One region of the Enterobacter sp. RIT637 genome, then DNA from elsewhere that is predicted to be linked to it. Evidence: predicted binding sites of a transcription regulator. Region 1 holds the regulator's gene; each other region holds the start of a gene.
What was found. Region 1 encodes PurR, which represses purine synthesis genes. Its sites were predicted from a motif close to CANGCAAACGTTTGCNTG; they were not measured.
Positions count from the first base shown of each region.

Region 1 (4,558 bases):
CAGGCTGGCGCTGATAGCGGCTGCGGGGGTTTGCAGATCTTCCTGCATCGCGGCAAACGCGGGCAGATACATGTCGGTCGCTAAAAAGCCCAGCACGCTTAAGCCGCCGAGCCAGACTAAAAATCCTTTCCTGGGTTGCATTCTTTTATTCTCCTGAGGAGGCAGGTGTACGTTGGCGCAGAGTGTAGGGAGTGCAAAGCGGCTTGTGAAACGCTAATATTTGTCGAGTGCATTCAAATTTTTTGCAGGCAGAACATGTGGTCAGATTATTCTCTTGAAGTTGTCGATGCTGTTGCCCGTAACGGCAGTTTCACCGGTGCCGCGCAGGAGTTACACCGCGTACCCTCGGCGATCAGCTACACCGTGCGTCAGCTGGAAGAGTGGCTGGCGGTTCCGCTGTTCGAGCGGCGTCATCGCGACGTGGAATTAACGCCCGCAGGCGCGTGGTTTTTGAAGGAAGGGCGTTCTGTTATCAAAAAAATGCAGATCACCCGCGAGCAGTGTCAGCAGATCGCGAACGGCTGGCGCGGCCATCTCTCCATCGCGGTGGATAATATCGTTAAGCCGGAACGGACCCGGCAGATGATCGTGGATTTCTATCGTCATTTTTCTGATGTCGAACTGCGGGTCTCCCAGGAGGTGTTCAACGGCGTCTGGGACGCGCTGGCGGATGGCAGGGTTGAGATGGCGATTGGGGCCACGCAGGCGATCCCCGTTGGGGGACGCTATGCGTTTCGCGATATGGGGATGCTGAGCTGGACCTGCGTTGTCGCCAGCGATCATCCGCTGGCGACAATGGAAGGCCCTCTCAGCGATGACACGCTGCGCAACTGGCCGTCGCTAGTGCTGGAAGATACCTCGCGCTCGCTGCCCAAGCGCATTACCTGGCTGCTGGACAACCAGCGTCGCGTGGTGGCCCCTGACTGGGAATCGTCGGCAACCTGTCTTTCTGCGGGGCTGTGCGTGGCGATGGTGCCCGTACACTTCGCGCGTCCGCGTATCGATACCGGCGAGTGGACAGCGCTAACGCTGGAAAATCCGTTCCCGGATGCGGCCTGCTGTCTGACCTGGCAGCAAAACGACGTATCGCCTGCGATGGCCTGGCTGCTGGATTATCTGGGAGACAGCGAAACGTTGAATCGGGAGTGGCTACGGGAGCCAGCATAACTGGCTCCGTAAGCGATTAACGGCGATAGTCGCGGAACGGACCGTCCGCCACGGAGCGGCGCTCAATGAGGCGCGGGTGAACTTCAATCGACTGGGATTCTTCACGCTTGTTGACGATCCTGTCCATCAGCATGTTGAAAGCCGTTTCGCCCAGTGAATCTTTTGGCTGGTGAATGGTGGTCAGCGCCGGGGTGAAGAAGCGCGCGTTACGCACGTTGTCATACCCGATCACGGAAATATCCTGCGGCACCCGCAGGCCCAGCTCGTCGGCGGCGCAGAGCGCGCCCATCGCCATAATATCGCCGCCACAGAAAACGGCCGTCGGGCGATGCGGTTGGGAGACAATCTGCTGCATTGCGCGGTAGCCGGATTCCGGCTCAAAGTCGCCCTGAACAATCCAGTTTTCCGGCACGGTGATGAGCGCCTCTTCCATTGCCTTCATAAACCCGGCCAGACGGCCCGCACCGGTGTTGCGTTCCAGCGGCCCCGGGATCACGCCAATCTCGCGGTGACCGCGTTCGATCAGATAACGACCGGCCATATAGCCGCCTTCAAAGGCATTATCGATAACGGAATCGGTGAAATCCGCGCGCGCTTCGCCCCAGTCCATCACCACCATCGGAATGTGGCGATACTCTTCCAGCATAGAAAGCACGGACTCTGGGTACTCAGAACACATCACCAGCAGGCCATCGACGCGCTTTTGCGCCATCATCGACAGGTAGGCGCGCTGCTTCTCGATGCTGTTCCACGCGTTGCCCAGAATCAGCGTATAGCCTTTCTGGAAGCAGTTTTTCTCAACGGCTTCGATGATTTCGGCAAAATAGGCCGCTTCGCTGCTGGTCGCCAGCAAGCCAATCGACTTGGTGTGATTCACCTTCAGGCTGCGCGCAACCGCACTTGGGGAGTAATGTAACTCCTTGATCGCCGCCCAGACGGCGTTGCGCGTCTCTTCCGCGACGAAGCGGGTTTTGTTAATTACATGTGATACGGTTGTAGTGGAAACGTTTGCGCGTTTTGCTACGTCTTTTATTGTTGCCATTCAATGTCACTCCAGACCATATCCTAAACTCCTGAAAAACTTGAAGGTAAACGTTTGCCTTCTCTCACCCTTATTACGCAATCTTGAGTTGCGACACGCCGGGAAAACGACACAGGACGTCAGGAGGGGGTCAATGGCCGGTACGCTAATAAATTTAGCGTGGAATTTTGTCCTATCTTGATGAAAAGGGGAAGAGCTAAAGTGGATATCAGTTTAAATCCAGGAAGATTTTTGACGTAAACTGTGTAAAAATGAGCAAGCTCACTTTTCGTGGGGTGATTAAAAGGAGAAAAATTGATGAGTTCCGATCTGAAGTTTTCGCTGGTGACCACCTTTATCGTGCTGGCATTGATTGTTGCCGGTGGTTTGACGGCTGCGCTGCATTGATTTACGCGGGGGGGAGAGTCCTCTCCCTCCTCATTTGCTTCCTATTGTTACCTCTCCGGCAAAAATCTTTTGCCAAAATGTTAACTTCTCAAATTTTGTGATTGATGTCATGCTTTTGACTTCTTTGTTCTGTGTCGCTTGATGACACGGCATCCGGAGTTGACTCATGAAAATCAATTTTCCTCTGCTGGCCCTGGCGATTGGCGCTTTTGGGATTGGCACCACTGAATTCTCCCCCATGGGGTTACTGCCTGTTATCGCACGCGGCGTGGACGTCTCTATTCCTGCTGCCGGGATGTTAATTAGCGCCTATGCCATCGGCGTGATGGTCGGGGCCCCGCTGATGACGCTGCTGCTGTCGCACCGCGCACGTCGCAATGCGCTGATATTTTTAATGGTGATCTTTACGCTGGGCAACGTGCTCTCCGCAATTGCGCCGGATTACACCACCCTGATGCTGTCGCGTATTCTGACCAGCCTGAACCATGGCGCATTTTTCGGTCTGGGCTCGGTTGTTGCGGCAAGCGTGGTTCCGAAGCACAAGCAGGCCAGCGCGGTGGCGACCATGTTTATGGGGCTGACTATCGCCAACATAGGCGGTGTGCCGGCGGCCACCTGGCTGGGTGAAGTGATTGGCTGGCGAATGTCTTTCCTGGCGACAGCCGGGCTGGGCGTGGTGGCGATGGTGGCGTTGTTCTTCTCCTTACCGAAAGGGAGCGCCGGTGAACGTCCTGACGTGCGTAAAGAGCTGTCGGTGCTGATGCGTCCTCAGGTGCTTTCCGCGTTGCTGACCACGGTGCTGGGGGCCGGTGCGATGTTTACGCTCTACACCTATATTTCACCGGTGCTGCACGATATCACCCACGCGACGCCGATCTTTATTACCGCGATGCTGGTGCTGATTGGCGTGGGCTTCTCTATCGGTAACTATCTGGGCGGGAAGCTGGCCGATCGTTCCGTGAGCGGTACGCTGAAAGGCTTTTTAACCCTGCTGATTGTCATCATGATTGCGATCCCGTGGCTGGCGCGCAACGAATGGGGTGCCGCGATTGCGATGGTCGTGTGGGGCGCTGCTACCTTTGCCGTGGTACCACCGCTTCAGATGCGGGTGATGCGTGTCGCCCATGAAGCGCCAGGTCTCTCTTCTTCCGTGAATATCGGTGCGTTTAACCTGGGTAATGCGCTGGGGGCCGCAGCGGGCGGGGCGGTGATTTCCGGCGGTCTGGGATACAGTTTTGTGCCGGTAATGGGGGCAATTATTGCCGCACTCGGCCTGCTGTTAGTGCTGATGTCCGGGCGTAAACAGCCAGAAGCCGCCTGCGCGGCGGAATAAGTAAAAACGCAGAAGGGCGAACCCTTCTGCGAGTCTCTTACGCGGCGAAGTTCTTCGCCACAAAGTCCCAGTTAGCCAGCGCCCATAAGTGCTCCAGATAGTTAGGACGCGCGTTACGGTAATCAATGTAGTAAGCGTGTTCCCATACGTCCACGGTCATCAGCGGTTTAGCACTGGTGGTCAGCGGGGTGCCCGCATTCGAGGTGGAAACGATAGCCAGCTTGCCATCCGCTTCTTTGACCAGCCACGTCCAGCCAGAACCGAAGTTTTTGATGGCTGCATCGGTAAACTTCGCTTTGAAATCCGCGAAGCTGCCAAAAGCGGCGTTAATGGCGGCCGCCAGTTCACCGGCAGGTTCACCGCCGGCATTCGGCGCCAGGCAGTGCCAGTAGAAGGTGTGGTTCCACACCTGAGCCGCGTTGTTAAATACGCCACCCTCTGAGCTGCGGACGATCTCTTCCAGCGTTTTGCCTTCGAAATCGGTGCCCTTAATCAGATTGTTCAGGTTGGTGACGTACGTCTGGTGATGCTTGCCGTAATGATATTCCAGGGTTTCCGCAGAAATGTGCGGTGCCAGGGCGTCTTTGGCATACGGTAGTGCAGGTAATTCGAACGACATTGCTTCTCTC
Region 1 is NZ_JAIHAZ010000001.1:461,721-466,278, forward strand. It holds gene punC (purine nucleoside transporter PunC) at 1-141, opposite strand, end outside; gene punR (DNA-binding transcriptional activator PunR) at 256-1,167, shown strand; gene purR (HTH-type transcriptional repressor PurR) at 1,184-2,209, opposite strand; gene K5E19_RS02255 (YnhF family membrane protein) at 2,507-2,596, shown strand; gene K5E19_RS02260 (MFS transporter) at 2,763-3,929, shown strand; gene sodB (superoxide dismutase [Fe]) at 3,967-4,548, opposite strand.

Region 2 (4,558 bases), 230 kb from region 1:
GCGCCGGCGCGGTGATTGGCGCGCTGCTGGGCAGCTGGCTCCTGCAGTATGATTTCCGTCTGGTCTGCGCGACCGGTGCAGTGCTGTTTATTCTCTGCGCCTTGTTCAACGGACTGTTCCTGCCCGCGTGGAAGCTGTCGACGGTGAAAGCACCGGTGCGAGAAGGTCTGGGTCGCGTGCTTCGCGACAAACGCTTTGTCACCTATGTGCTCACCCTGACGGGGTACTACATGCTGGCGGTGCAGGTTATGCTGATGCTGCCAATCATGGTTAACGACATTGCAGGCACTCCTGCCGCCGTGAAGTGGATGTATGCCATTGAGGCCTGCCTGTCACTGACGCTGCTCTACCCGATCGCCCGCTGGAGCGAACGCCGCTTTCGTCTGGAGCATCGCCTGATGACAGGGCTTCTGCTGATGACGCTGAGCATGATGCCCATCGGGCTCGTGAATTCGCTGCAGCAGCTGTTCATGCTGATTTGTACCTTCTACATCGGCTCGATTATTGCCGAACCCGCGCGTGAGACTTTGAGTGCCTCGCTGGCAGATGCGCGCGCGCGTGGCAGCTATATGGGGTTCAGTCGGCTTGGCCTCGCCCTTGGCGGCGCGTTGGGCTATGCCGGAGGCGGCTGGCTGCTCGACGCAGGTAAAGCGCTGAGCCAGCCGGAACTGCCGTGGATGATGCTCGGCGTGGTGGGCTTTATGACACTGCTGGCACTGTGGTGGCAATTCAGCCAGAAGCGCAGCGCGAGCGGGATGCTCGAACCTGGCGCCTAGTTCTTCTTTCTGGCGGGGGCTTTTCCCGCCTCAATTCTCAGTTTTTTCTGCTGGTTTCTACCGTTTCACACTGACATACTGGCGCATCAGGACAGATGCGCCGATTTTTCGTTGAGGAACACTATGAAGAAGATTGTCATTGCCGCTGCGTTAATTGTGAGTGGCCTGCTGGTAGGCTGCAACCAGCTTACGCAGTACACCGTCAGTGAGCAGGAAATTAATCAGGCGCTGGAAAAACACAATAACTTTGCCAAAGACATCGGCGTACCGGGCCTTGCCGATGCCCATATCGTCCTCAGCAACCTTGCCAGTCAGATTGGTCGCGAAGAGCCGAACAAAGTCACCCTTTCCGGTGATGCCACGCTGGATATGACCTCATTATTCGGCAACCAGAAAGCCGATATTAAGCTGAAGCTCAAGGCGCTGCCGGTCTTCAACAAAGAGAAAGGGGCCATTTTCCTGCAGGAAATGGAGATCGTCGATGCGGTCGTCACGCCGGACAAAATGAAGCCGGTACTGCAAACCCTGATGCCATATCTGAATCAGTCGCTGCGTAATTACTTCAACCAGCAGCCCGCCTATGTCTTAAGCGAAGACAAGAGCAAGGGTGAAGCGCTCGCGAAAAAATATGCAAAAGGGATAGAGGTGAAACCGGGAGAAATCATTATTCCTTTCACCGATTAACCTGAAGGGCGCTGAAGCGCCCTTTTTTTTCGCAGAAAAGTGTGCAAACGAAAACGTTTCCGCTTATGATTTGTGTCCGGCAAAAACAGCCATCCTTATGACTGATTCCTGACAAGCCGGAGCTTCCATGACTGCACAACCCCAGGTTCTTAAAATCCGCCGCCCTGACGACTGGCATATCCATCTGCGCGATGGCGATATGCTGAAAACCGTCGTGCCCTACACCAGCGAAATTTATGGCCGCGCGATTGTTATGCCTAACCTGGTTCCGCCAGTCACCACCGTCGATGCTGCAATGGCTTACCGCCAGCGTATTCTTGACGCCGTCCCGGCGGGGCATGATTTCACCCCGCTGATGACCTGTTACCTGACCGATTCACTCGACCCGAACGAAGTGGAACGTGGGTTTAACGAAGGCGTCTTCACCGCGGCGAAACTCTACCCGGCCAATGCCACCACCAACTCCAGCCACGGTGTGACCAGCATTGACGCCATCATGCCCGTTCTGGAACGGATGCAAAAACTGGGCATGCCGCTGCTGGTACACGGGGAAGTGACGCACGCCGAGATTGATATCTTCGACCGTGAAGCCCGGTTTATCGAAACGGTAATGGAACCGCTGCGCCAGCGTCTGCCTGCCCTTAAAGTGGTGTTTGAACACATCACCACCAAAGATGCCGCGGAATATGTTCGCGATGGCAACGATCTTATCGCCGCCACCATCACGCCTCAGCACCTGATGTTTAACCGTAACCACATGCTGGTGGGCGGCGTGCGTCCTCACCTCTACTGCCTGCCGATCCTCAAACGCAATATTCATCAGCAAGCCCTGCGCGAGCTGGTTGCGAGCGGCTTCTCCCGCGCGTTCCTGGGTACCGACTCCGCCCCGCACGCGCGTCATCGTAAAGAGGCCAGCTGCGGCTGTGCGGGCTGCTTCAACGCACCAACCGCGCTGGCGAGCTATGCCACCGTGTTTGAAGAGATGAATGCGCTGGAACATTTTGAAGCGTTCTGCTCCCTCAACGGTCCGCGCTTCTATGGTCTGCCGGTCAATGAGACCTTCATCGAGCTGGAGCGCAAAGCAAGCCAGGTGGACGACGCGATTCCGTTGACGGATGACACGCTGATCCCGTTCCTGGCCGGTGAAACCGTACACTGGACGGTAAAACGTTAAAAAATCAACGCCCCTTGTTGTCAAACCCATAATATACCTGTATATATAAACAGTATATTGCACAGGGGGCATTTATGCGTATTGAAGTCACCATTGCCAAAACAACCGTTCTGCCTGCTGGCGCACTTGATGCGCTGGCGGGCGAGTTATCCCGTCGTATTCACAGTACCTTTCCTGAAAATGATGGCGCCGTAACGGTACGTTACGCAGCTGCAAACAACCTCTCCGTCATCGGCGGCGCAAAAGAAGACAAAGATCGTATCAGAGATATCCTGCAGGAAACGTGGGAAAGCGCCGACGACTGGTTCATAACGGATTAACCTTGCTCCCTCATTGTTTTGTTTTGCCGGGTCGCCCCGGCTTTTTTTGTTTTTATCCTGGATAAGTTCAAATTATTTCAGCATCTTCTTAGAAAATCGTGAACAAGACGGTGTTTTATTGTTCGAAGAATCCTAAAACGCAGAAAAATGTGTTGCCAGCTGTTTATTTTTCTCTTCGGAACCCTTATTACTTGTATACTGAAGATGCTTTCAGAAAAACATGCATTGAACCTCAAAGCCGTTGTCTTCTAACACGCATTTAGGGGGTTATAATGGAAAAGAATAGTGAAGTCATCCAGACCCACCCGCTTGTCGGCTGGGATATCAGTACCGTAGATAGCTACGATGCGCTGATGCTGCGTTTGCACTACCAGACCCCAAATCAACTCAACCGTGACGAAGCGGAAGTTGGACAGACGCTGTGGCTTACAACAGACGTCGCCCGTCAGTTTATTTCTATTTTAGAAGCAGGTATCGCAAAAATAGAATCTGGCGACTATCAGGAAAATGAGTATAAACGGCATTAGTACAATGCCCATTTTTCACTCAACAGGCACCCACGTGGTGCCTTATTTATTTCTCCCTTGTATCAGCCCGCATTGTTAATTACTCTGCTAACAAAGCGTGAGTTTACGAGATGCATATGAGATACGACTTAATCATTATTGGCAGCGGTTCCGTGGGGTCTGCTGCCGGTTATTACGCAACGCAGGCCGGTCTGAAGGTTCTGATGATTGATGCCCATCTTCCTCCGCACGCGGAAGGTAGCCATCACGGTGATACCCGCCTCATTCGCCACGCCTATGGCGAAGGAGAGCGTTATGTCCCGCTGGTCTTGCGTGCTCAGGCGCTGTGGGATGAACTGGCGAAGCTGACCGAAGAACGCATTTTTGACCGCACGGGGATTATCAACCTTGGCCCGGCCAGCTCTGCATTTCTTGCGAACGTCGAACAGAGCGCGAAGGAATTTCATCTTGATGTTGAACGTCTGGATGCCAGCGGCATTATGCAACGCTGGCCCGAGATCGCCGTTCCGGATGATTACATCGGGCTGTTTGAAGCCAACTCGGGCGTACTGCACTGTGAAGCGGCCATTAAGACCTGGATTGATTTGGCGGCAAAAGCAGGCTGTGCCCAGCTGTTCAACTGCCCCGTAAGCGGCATTACCCATCATGCTGACGGTGTCACCGTCACCACCGCTGACGGAGACTATACTGCGTCTCGGCTGCTGATCAGCGCCGGAACCTGGGTAACGAAACTCCTCCCTGACCTGCCCATTCAGCCCGTGCGTAAAGTCTTCTCCTGGTTCCAGTCCGACGGTCGCTACAGTGCGCAGAATAAATTCCCGGCGTTCACCGGCGAGTTACCGAACGGCGATCAGTTCTACGGGTTCCCGTCTGAGAAGGACGCGCTTAAGATTGGCAAACACAACGGCGGACAAATTATCTCCACGCCTGAGGAGCGCAAACCCTTTGGCGCGTACCCTCAGGATGGTTCAGAAGCATTCATGTTCCTGCGCAATATCCTGCCGGGCATTGGCGGGTTGCTGTACGGCGCGGCCTGCACCTATGACAATACACCTGATGAAGACTTCATCATTGATA
Region 2 is NZ_JAIHAZ010000001.1:234,196-238,753, reverse strand. It holds gene mdtH (multidrug efflux MFS transporter MdtH) at 1-776, shown strand, start outside; gene K5E19_RS01095 (lipoprotein) at 900-1,460, shown strand; gene pyrC (dihydroorotase) at 1,588-2,634, shown strand; gene dinI (DNA damage-inducible protein I) at 2,709-2,954, shown strand; gene bssS (biofilm formation regulator BssS) at 3,227-3,481, shown strand; gene solA (N-methyl-L-tryptophan oxidase) at 3,598-4,558, shown strand, end outside.
Region 2: the regulator PurR is predicted to act here: its motif matches at 1,507-1,524, upstream of pyrC (dihydroorotase).

Region 3 (4,558 bases), on a different contig from region 1:
TGCCCCAGTGCGAGAGACTGGGCATCGGCGAGAGCAAGCTGGAATTTATTAGTAAGACGATCCAGACGCATAACTCCTCCCATTACAGGTCAAATTTGCTACTGGAGATTAAATGAGGTCATCCCTCAATTATTCAAGGTTAATGACCTGAATTATGTGAAAAGAAAACGGCACGTGCCGGATCGTCTTGATTCTTTAGGTTATATCAGCCAAATGAAACTTGCCATACGCCCCGTCGTCTTGTCGCGGCGATAAGAGAAAAAATCACCCTTTTCGGTGAATGTACAGCGATCGCCGCCAAAGATCTGCGTCACGCCGACATTATTCAGGCGCTGGCGCGCAAGCTGGTAAATATTGGCCAGGAATTTCTCCCCGGACGGGAGGAAAGCATCCGCTGCCTGCGGATCTTTTTCTATAAATGCTTCGCGGACCTCTGGTCCCACTTCAAATGCACGGGGGCCAATGGCCGGGCCGAGCCAGGCGATGATATTGTCTGGCTCATCGTTAAAGCAGGCGACCGTCTCTTCCAGCACACCTTCACACAGACCACGCCAACCCGCATGGGCTGCCGCGACTTCGGTGCCCGCACGGTTACAGAACAGAACCGGCAGGCAGTCAGCGGTCATCACGGCGCAAACCGTTCCCGGCGTGTTGCTGTATGAGGCATCGGCACGTTTAGACGCATAGGGTTCCCCCGACAGCGTCAAGACATCCTTACCGTGAACCTGCTCAAGCCAGACCGGTTTCGACGGTAACTTGCCCGCAGCAAACAAACGTTTACGGTTTTCTTCAACGTGTTCCAGGTTGTCACCACAGTGCGCGCCGAGGTTCAACGACTCCCACGCGCCCTGGCTCACACCGCCGATTCGGGTCGAACTGCAGGCAGCCACGCCTTCGGGCAGCGGCCACTCCGGAACAATAAGTTTGGTCATAACCAGTCCACGTGATCCTTATGTTCTTCAAAGTCAGCGCGCATGGCGTCGATAAGTTCCACCATATCCTGTGGGATCGGCGCATGCCATTCCATTTGAATCCCCGTAATCGGGTGATAAAGACGCAGCATGGTTGCGTGCAGTGCCTGACGGTCAAACTTACGCAGCACAGAAATGAACTCATCAGACGCGCCTTTTGGCGGTCGCGGACGGCCACCGTAAACCTGATCGCCCACCAGCGGATGGGTAATGTGGGCCATATGCACGCGGATCTGGTGAGTACGCCCGGTTTCCAGACGCAGACGCAGGCGCGTATGAATACGGAAGTGTTCCATAATGCGATAGTGCGTCACCGCCGGTTTACCCATCGGATGCACCGACATATGAGTACGTTTGGTTGGGTGGCGGCTGATAGGCTCTTCCACCGTGCCGCCAGAGGTCATATGCCCAATGGCTACCGCTTCATATTCACGAGTGATTTCGCGCAGCTGCAGAGATTCCACCAGACGTGTCTGAGCGGGAACGGTCTTTGCCACTACCATCAGACCCGTGGTGTCTTTATCCAGACGGTGCACGATACCGGCGCGCGGTACATCAACGATTGGCGGATGATAATGGAGAAGTGCGTTCAGCACCGTGCCGTCAGGGTTACCCGCGCCCGGATGAACAACCAGGTCACGCGGCTTGTTGATCACCAGAATGTCATCATCTTCATAAACGATGTCCAGTGGGATATCCTGCGGCTCGAAGCGGATTTCCTCTTCGATTTCAGCATTGATGGCGACAGCTTCCCCACCTAACACTTTCTCTTTTGGTTTGTCCCAGATCTTGCCGTTTACCATCACGCGCTGGTCAAGGATCCATTCTTTTATGCGTGAACGCGAATAATCAGGGAACAATTCGGCCAAAGCCTGATCTAAGCGTTGACCGAGCTGATTTTCGGAGACTGTTGCGGTGAGTTCTACTCGTTGTGCCATAAACTGCTTCTTCGTTTAACGTTGGGTTTTACGGCTTTGCCGTTTAATATAGTGTGCTATTGTAGCTGGTCTTAATCGGGAGCAGGAACAGAGTTTCTCCCGGACAAACATTTGAGGAAAGTCAAAACGTCATGACGCGCATGAAATATCTGGTGGCAGCGGCCACGTTGAGCCTGGCTTTGGTGGGCTGCTCCGGTTCAAATGAACAGGTCCCTGACAATCCGCCGAATGAAATCTATGCGACTGCACAACAAAAGTTGCAGGACGGTAACTGGAAACAGGCGATAACGCAACTGGAAGCGTTGGATAATCGCTATCCATTTGGTCCCTATTCACAGCAGGTACAGTTAGATCTTATCTACGCGTACTATAAAAATGCCGATCTTCCGCTGGCTCAGGCCACCATCGATCGCTTCATGCGTCTGAACCCAACTCATCCTAACATCGATTATGTCATGTATATGCGCGGCCTGACCAACATGGCGTTGGATGACAGTGCGCTGCAGGGCTTCTTCGGCGTGGATCGTTCTGACCGTGACCCGCAGCACGCGCGTGATGCCTTCAATGATTTCTCCAAGCTGGTGCGCGGCTACCCGAACAGTCAGTACATTACCGATGCCACCAAGCGTCTGGTGTTCCTGAAAGATCGTCTGGCGAAATACGAATACTCCGTGGCTGAATATTACACTCGCCGTGGCGCTTGGGTTGCCGTGGTTAACCGTGTTGAAGGCATGCTGCGTGACTACCCGGATACTCAGGCAACGCGCGATGGCCTGAAGCTGATGGAAAATGCGTATCGTCAAATGCAGATGACGTCGCAGGCTGAAAAAGTGGCGAAAATCATCGCCGCGAACAGCAGCAACACCTGACAGAAACGTCAATGCAAAACGGCAGCCCGAAGGCTGCCGTTTTTTTATTCATTTTAGAGCGTCGCTGAAGCGCGTTAGCCTCAACACATCCAGTCAACTATGGCCCCAATTTTTGCCTTCGACAAGGTATATCTCACCTCTTCCTGCCCTGCCTCACAAAAAAGATTCCCTGACAAAAACCGACAAAATAACGTGATCTAAATCACACATTTTGACATTAGGTCGGGTATGCTGGAATCACCAAGACGGAAAGACAAGAGGTAAAATTTATGACAATGAACATTACCAGTAAACAAATGGAAATTACTCCGGCAATTCGCCAGCACGTCGCAGACCGTCTCGCCAAACTGGATAAATGGCAAACACATTTGATTAACCCACATATCATTCTGTCCAAGGAACCACAGGGTTTCATCGCTGACGCAACTATCAATACTCCAAACGGCCATCTGGTCGCCAGCGCAAAACATGAAGATATGTACACCGCCATTAACGATTTGATCAACAAGCTGGAACGGCAGCTCAATAAAGTGCAACACAAAGGTGAAGCCCGTCGCGCCACAACATCGGTGAAAGACGCCAGCTTCGCGGAAGAAGTTGAAGAAGAGTAATCCTTTAAATTGAGTGTACCGCCAACGCGCCTTCGGGCGCGTTTTTTGTTTTTTATTGACAGGGTGAAAACAGTACGGGTACTTTAACGGTATCAATCACAGGGTGACTTCATGAAACTTACGCCGTTCTTCTTCGCATTCTTTTTTACCTTCCCCTGACTGGGAGGCGTTTCGTCGTGTGATAAAGAATGCGAAGACGAACAATAAGGCCTCCCACAGCGGGAGGCCTTTTTTATTGATAACGATAAAACGAGACAGACAACACTATGACACCGGAAAACCCGTTACTGGATCTGCGCGTTAAAATCAGCGCCCTGGATGAGAAATTACTGGCGCTGTTGGCTGAACGCCGCGCCCTCGCCGTCGAAGTTGGTAAAGCCAAGCTGGACTCTCACCGTCCCGTGCGCGATATTGACCGCGAGCGCGATTTACTGGAACGGTTGATTCAGCTCGGCAAAGCGCATCATCTGGATGCCCACTACATCACCCGTCTGTTCCAGCTCATCATCGAAGACTCCGTTCTCACCCAGCAAGCGTTACTCCAGCAGCATCTGAACAAAACCAACCCGCACTCTGCACGCGTCGCGTTCCTCGGTCCAAAAGGCTCCTACTCCCACCTGGCTGCGCGCCAGTACGCAGCCCGTCATTTCGAAGAGTTCATTGAGAGCGGCTGTGCGAAGTTTGCTGATATTTTCAATCAGGTAGAAACCGGCCAGGCGGATTACGCCGTGGTGCCTATTGAGAACACCAGTTCCGGCGCCATTAATGATGTCTACGATCTGCTCCAGCACACCAGCCTGTCGCTGGTTGGCGAGCTGACAATCCCAATTGACCACTGCGTGCTGGTCTCCGGTTCAACGGATTTAAGCAAAATTGAGACGGTTTACAGCCATCCTCAACCGTTCCAGCAGTGCAGCCAGTTCCTGAACCGCTATCCGAACTGGAAAATTGAGTACACCGAAAGCACTTCGGCGGCGATGGAAAAAGTGGCGCAGGCTAACTCCCCAACCGTCGCCGCGCTCGGCAGCGAAGCGGGTGGTGCGCTGTATGGCCTGCAGGTGCTTGAACGCAATCTTGCAAACCAGACGCAAAACATCACCCGTTTCGTGGTGCTGGCGCGTAAAGCTATTGATGTCTCGGATCAGGTTCCGGCAAAAACGACCCTGCTC
Region 3 is NZ_JAIHAZ010000006.1:2,911-7,468, forward strand. It holds gene clpB (ATP-dependent chaperone ClpB) at 1-71, opposite strand, end outside; gene yfiH (purine nucleoside phosphorylase YfiH) at 201-932, opposite strand; gene rluD (23S rRNA pseudouridine(1911/1915/1917) synthase RluD) at 929-1,909, opposite strand; gene bamD (outer membrane protein assembly factor BamD) at 2,041-2,778, shown strand; gene raiA (ribosome-associated translation inhibitor RaiA) at 3,048-3,389, shown strand; Phe leader region at 3,500-3,625, shown strand; gene pheL (pheA operon leader peptide PheL) at 3,501-3,548, shown strand; gene pheA (bifunctional chorismate mutase/prephenate dehydratase) at 3,656-4,558, shown strand, end outside.
Region 3: the regulator PurR is predicted to act here: its motif matches at 2,933-2,950, upstream of raiA (ribosome-associated translation inhibitor RaiA).

Region 4 (4,558 bases), on a different contig from region 1:
CGGCGCCGTCAGCAGCACCAGCGCCATAAAATCGGCGGCAACGCTGACAACCACTTTGCGGGATTTCAGCTCGGCAATCAGCGTACCGTAGTCGTGAACTTCACCGGTGGTGCCTACCTGCTGCAGCAGCACGCCGAAAACGTCCTGGTGATCAAGCACTTTGTCGGCGTCGTCGACGATCACGTCAAAGCCGAAGGTCTCTGCGCGGGTACGCACCACGTCCAGCGTCTGCGGATGCACGTCCGCCGCCACGAAGAAGCGGTTGGCATTTTTCAGCTTGCTCACGCGTTTGGCCATCGCCATTGCTTCGGCGGCAGCGGTCGCTTCATCCAGCAGCGAAGCGGAGGCGATATCCATACCGGTCAGATCCAGCGTCACCTGCTGGAAGTTCAGCAGCGCTTCCAGACGGCCCTGAGACACTTCTGGCTGATAGGGGGTGTAAGCGGTGTACCAGCCCGGGTTTTCCAGCATGTTGCGCAGGATAACCGGCGGCAACTGCACGTTGGTGTAGCCCATGCCAATGTAAGACTTATAGCGCTTGTTCAGGCCTGCGATAGCCTTCAGCTCCGCCAGCGCGGCGAATTCCGTAGTGGCTTCCCCCACCTGAGGCGGCGTGGCAAGCTGGATGTCTTTTGGCACAATCTGGCCGATCAGTGCGTTTAATGAATCCGCGCCAACTGTCTTCAGCATCTCCTGCTGTTGCTGAGCATCCGGCCCAATGTGACGTTCAATGAAGGCGCCACGGTTTTCAAGCTGGCTTAAAGTCTGTGTCATGAGCGATGGTTCCTGAAACGTGCAGTGAATTTAAGTTCCCTCTCCCTCTGGGAGAGGGTTAGGGTGAGGGGAAGACTGGCACCCTCACCCCTGCCCTCTCCCGGAGGGAGAGGGGGATAAACAATTACTCGTCTTCTAACAGTGCTTCGTACGCGGTCGCATCCAGCAGCGCGGCAACCTGAGATTCGTCGCTGGCTTTGATCTTGAAGATCCAGCCGCCTTCATAAGGCTCGCTGTTCACCAGCTCTGGCGAATCGCTCAGCGCGTCGTTGACGGCAACGATTTCGCCGCTCACAGGAGCGTAGATGTCTGATGCCGCTTTTACGGACTCCGCTACGGCGCAGTCGTCGCCCGCGCTAACGGTCGTGCCCACGTCAGGCAGGTCAACAAACACCATGTCGCCCAGTAGCTCTTGTGCGTGCTCGGTGATCCCTACGGTGTAAGTGCCGTCCGCCTCTTTGCGCAGCCACTCGTGTTCTTTGCTGTATTTCAGTTCTGCTGGCACATTGCTCATTGAAGTTCTCCTGATAAAAATGATTAGGCGACCGGCTTACCGGCGCGAACAAAAATCGGTTTGGTCACGTTGACCGGCATTTCGCGATTGCGGATTTGCACTACCGCCGTTTCGCCAATGCCCGCCGGCACGCGTGCCAGTGCAATACTGTAGCCCAGCGTCGGGGAGAAGGTACCGCTGGTGATCACGCCTTCGCGATGATTGCCGTCGGCATCGGTAAAACGCACCGGCAGTTCACCGCGCAGCACGCCTTTTTCCGTCATCACCAGACCAACCAGCTGTTCAGTGCCCTTCTCGCGCTGCATCTCCAGCGCTTCACGGCCGATAAAATCACGGTCAGCCGGTTCCCATGCGATGGTCCAGCCCATGTTGGCGGCCAGCGGAGAGACGCCTTCGTCCATCTCCTGACCGTAGAGGTTCATCCCCGCTTCCAGACGCAGCGTATCGCGCGCGCCCAGACCCGCAGGCTTCACGCCCGCTTCCACCAGCGCGCGCCAGAAATCAGCGGCCTTCTCGTTTGGCATGGCAATTTCGTAGCCCGCTTCACCGGTGTAGCCGGTGGTCGCGATAAACAGATCGCCCGCCTGCACGCCGAAGAACGGCTTCATACCTTCGGTTGCTTTGCGCTGCTCGTCGGTAAACAGAGACGCGGCTTTCGCCTGCGCGTTCGGCCCCTGCACGGCGATCAGCGACAGATCGTCACGAACGGTGATGTCGATGGCATAAGGTTCGGCGTGTTGGGTGATCCAGGAGAGGTCTTTTTCGCGGGTGGCGGAGTTTACAACGAGGCGGAAGAAATCTTCAGTGAAGTAATAGACGATAAGGTCATCAATCACGCCGCCCGAGGCATTCAGCATGCCGGTATAGAGCGCTTTACCCGGCGTCTTCAGTTTGGCGACGTCGTTTGCCAGCAGATAACGCAAGAACTCCCGGGTGCGGCTACCGCGCAGATCGACAATCGTCATGTGGGACACGTCGAACATACCGGCATCGGTGCGCACCGCGTGGTGCTCATCAATCTGCGAGCCGTAGTGCAGCGGCATCATCCAGCCGTGGAAGTCCACCATGCGGGCGCCGCATAACACGTGTTGTTCGTACAAAGGAGTCTGTTGAGCCATCTTGTCCTCGTTGAAAAATTCACCGTGAAACCCGGTATCGGCCTCGTTCCCGAATGCCGACGCAAACGTTCTCTTTTACCTGAACTTACCACCGAAACCGGCGGTTAACCATAAGGTAAAACGGGTCATCACATTAGCTTATGACCAAAAAACGCTGAAAAGCCTACAGAGTTATTCACTGGAAAAATGCGATTAACCCCGCACAAAATTAACAATGATCTAACAGGATTTAGCACATGGTGATATTTCGTGCGGAAAAACGGGCCGAATTTCCGTAACATAAAATCTCGCAGATTAGATTTTCTAATGCGAAAAATGACGTGAAATTAGAATATTTCAAACGAGGGGATTTCCCCGGCGCAGAGGCCGGGAAAATAAAGTGTGACGGGGGTCTAAATTAACGTAGCCAGTCCGGCAGGTCGTTAAGACCCATCGCCTGACGGAGAAGTTGAGGTTTGACGCCAGGAAGCGTATCGGCCAGTTTAAGACCAATATCGCGCAGCAGTTTTTTCGCCGGATTGGCTCCGGCAAACAGCTCGCGGAAGCCCTGCATGCCCGCCAGCATCATCGCCGCACTGTGCTTGCGGCTGCGCTCGTAGCGGCGCAGATAGAGATGCTGACCGATATCTTTGCCTTCTCGATGCAGGCGACGCAGCTCCTCAACCAGCTCCGCCGCGTCCATAAAGCCAAGGTTGACGCCCTGCCCGGCCAGCGGATGGATGGTATGCGCCGCATCCCCCACCAGCGCCAGACGGTGCGCGGCAAACTGACGCGCGTAGCGGCCGGTTAACGGAAACACCTGACGCTCGCTTTCAAGCGTGCACAGGCCAAGGCGGTTATCAAACGCCACGCAAAGTGCCTGGTTAAAGGCGTCCGGCGTCGCCTCTTGCATCAGCTGGGCTTTCTCCGGCACCAGGGACCAGACAATCGAGCACAGGTGCGGATCGGCAAGCGGCAGGAACGCCAGAATGCCGTCGTTGTGGAAAATCTGCCGCGCCACGCCGCCGTGCGGCTCTTCGGTACGGATCGTTGCCACCATCGCATGATGGCGGTAATCCCAGAAGGTCAGCGGGATATCGGCTTTGTTGCGCAGCCAGGAGTTTGCGCCGTCAGCACCGACCACCAGACGCGCGGTGAGCATGTCGCCGCTTTGTAAGGTGAGAAACGCCTCATTTTCGCCCCACGCCACCTGCTGGACCTGCGCGGGTGCAACCAGCGTCACGTCACTGCACTGCTGCGCTTTCTGCCACAGCGCGTGGTGGATCACCGCGTTTTCGATGATGTGACCCAGATGGCTATAGCCCATGCTTTCATCATCAAAAGCAATATGACCAAAGCTGTCTTTATCCCACACTTCCATACCGTGATAGCAACTGGCGCGCTGCGCCACAATATCTGCCCAGACGCCAAGGTGCGTCAGCAATTTCTCGCTGGCGGCATTGATCGCCGAGACGCGGAGTTCCGGCGGGGCATCTGGTGCAACGGGCTGAGGCTGCTTTTGCTCCAGCACCGCCACGCGAAGGCCGCTGCCCTGTAAACCGCAGGCCAGCGCCAGCCCGACCATACCGCCGCCAACGATGGCGACATCAACATTTTGCACGGTGATAACTCCTTAACGCGCGACCCAACCAAGAGTCCGCTGCGCCAGCACGTCACGTGCCGGAATGAACAGTTCCATCGCCATCAGCCCGAGGTTGCGACCCGCAACCAGCGGCGCCCAGCGATTGGCAAAGAGATGGACTAAGCCGTCGGTAACGCCGATTGTCGCCTCTTTATCGGCCTGACGTCGCTTCTGGTAATGGCTTAGCACCGAATAAGCGCCGCAATCTTTTTGCTCACCCCATGCCAGCGCCAGCGATTCCGCCAGGCTCATGACATCCCGCAGCCCAAGGTTAAATCCTTGTCCGGCAATCGGATGTAATGTCTGCGCGGCGTTGCCGACCAGCGCCACGCGGTGAGAAACAGACTGCGATGCGGTGGTTAACGACAGCGGATAGACCGCACGTTTCCCCGCATGGGTAATACGCCCGAGTCGCCAGCCAAAGGCTTTCTGCAGCTCGGTACAAAAACGTTCGTCTGACCAGGCCTGAACCTCTTCAGCCTTATCCTGCGGATGACACCAGACAAGCGAACAGCGCCCGTCCGACATCGG
Region 4 is NZ_JAIHAZ010000010.1:118,592-123,149, forward strand. It holds gene gcvP (aminomethyl-transferring glycine dehydrogenase) at 1-774, opposite strand, end outside; gene gcvH (glycine cleavage system protein GcvH) at 899-1,288, opposite strand; gene gcvT (glycine cleavage system aminomethyltransferase GcvT) at 1,312-2,406, opposite strand; gene ubiI (FAD-dependent 2-octaprenylphenol hydroxylase) at 2,804-4,006, opposite strand; gene ubiH (2-octaprenyl-6-methoxyphenyl hydroxylase) at 4,019-4,558, opposite strand, start outside.
Region 4: the regulator PurR is predicted to act here: its motif matches at 2,465-2,482, upstream of gcvT (glycine cleavage system aminomethyltransferase GcvT).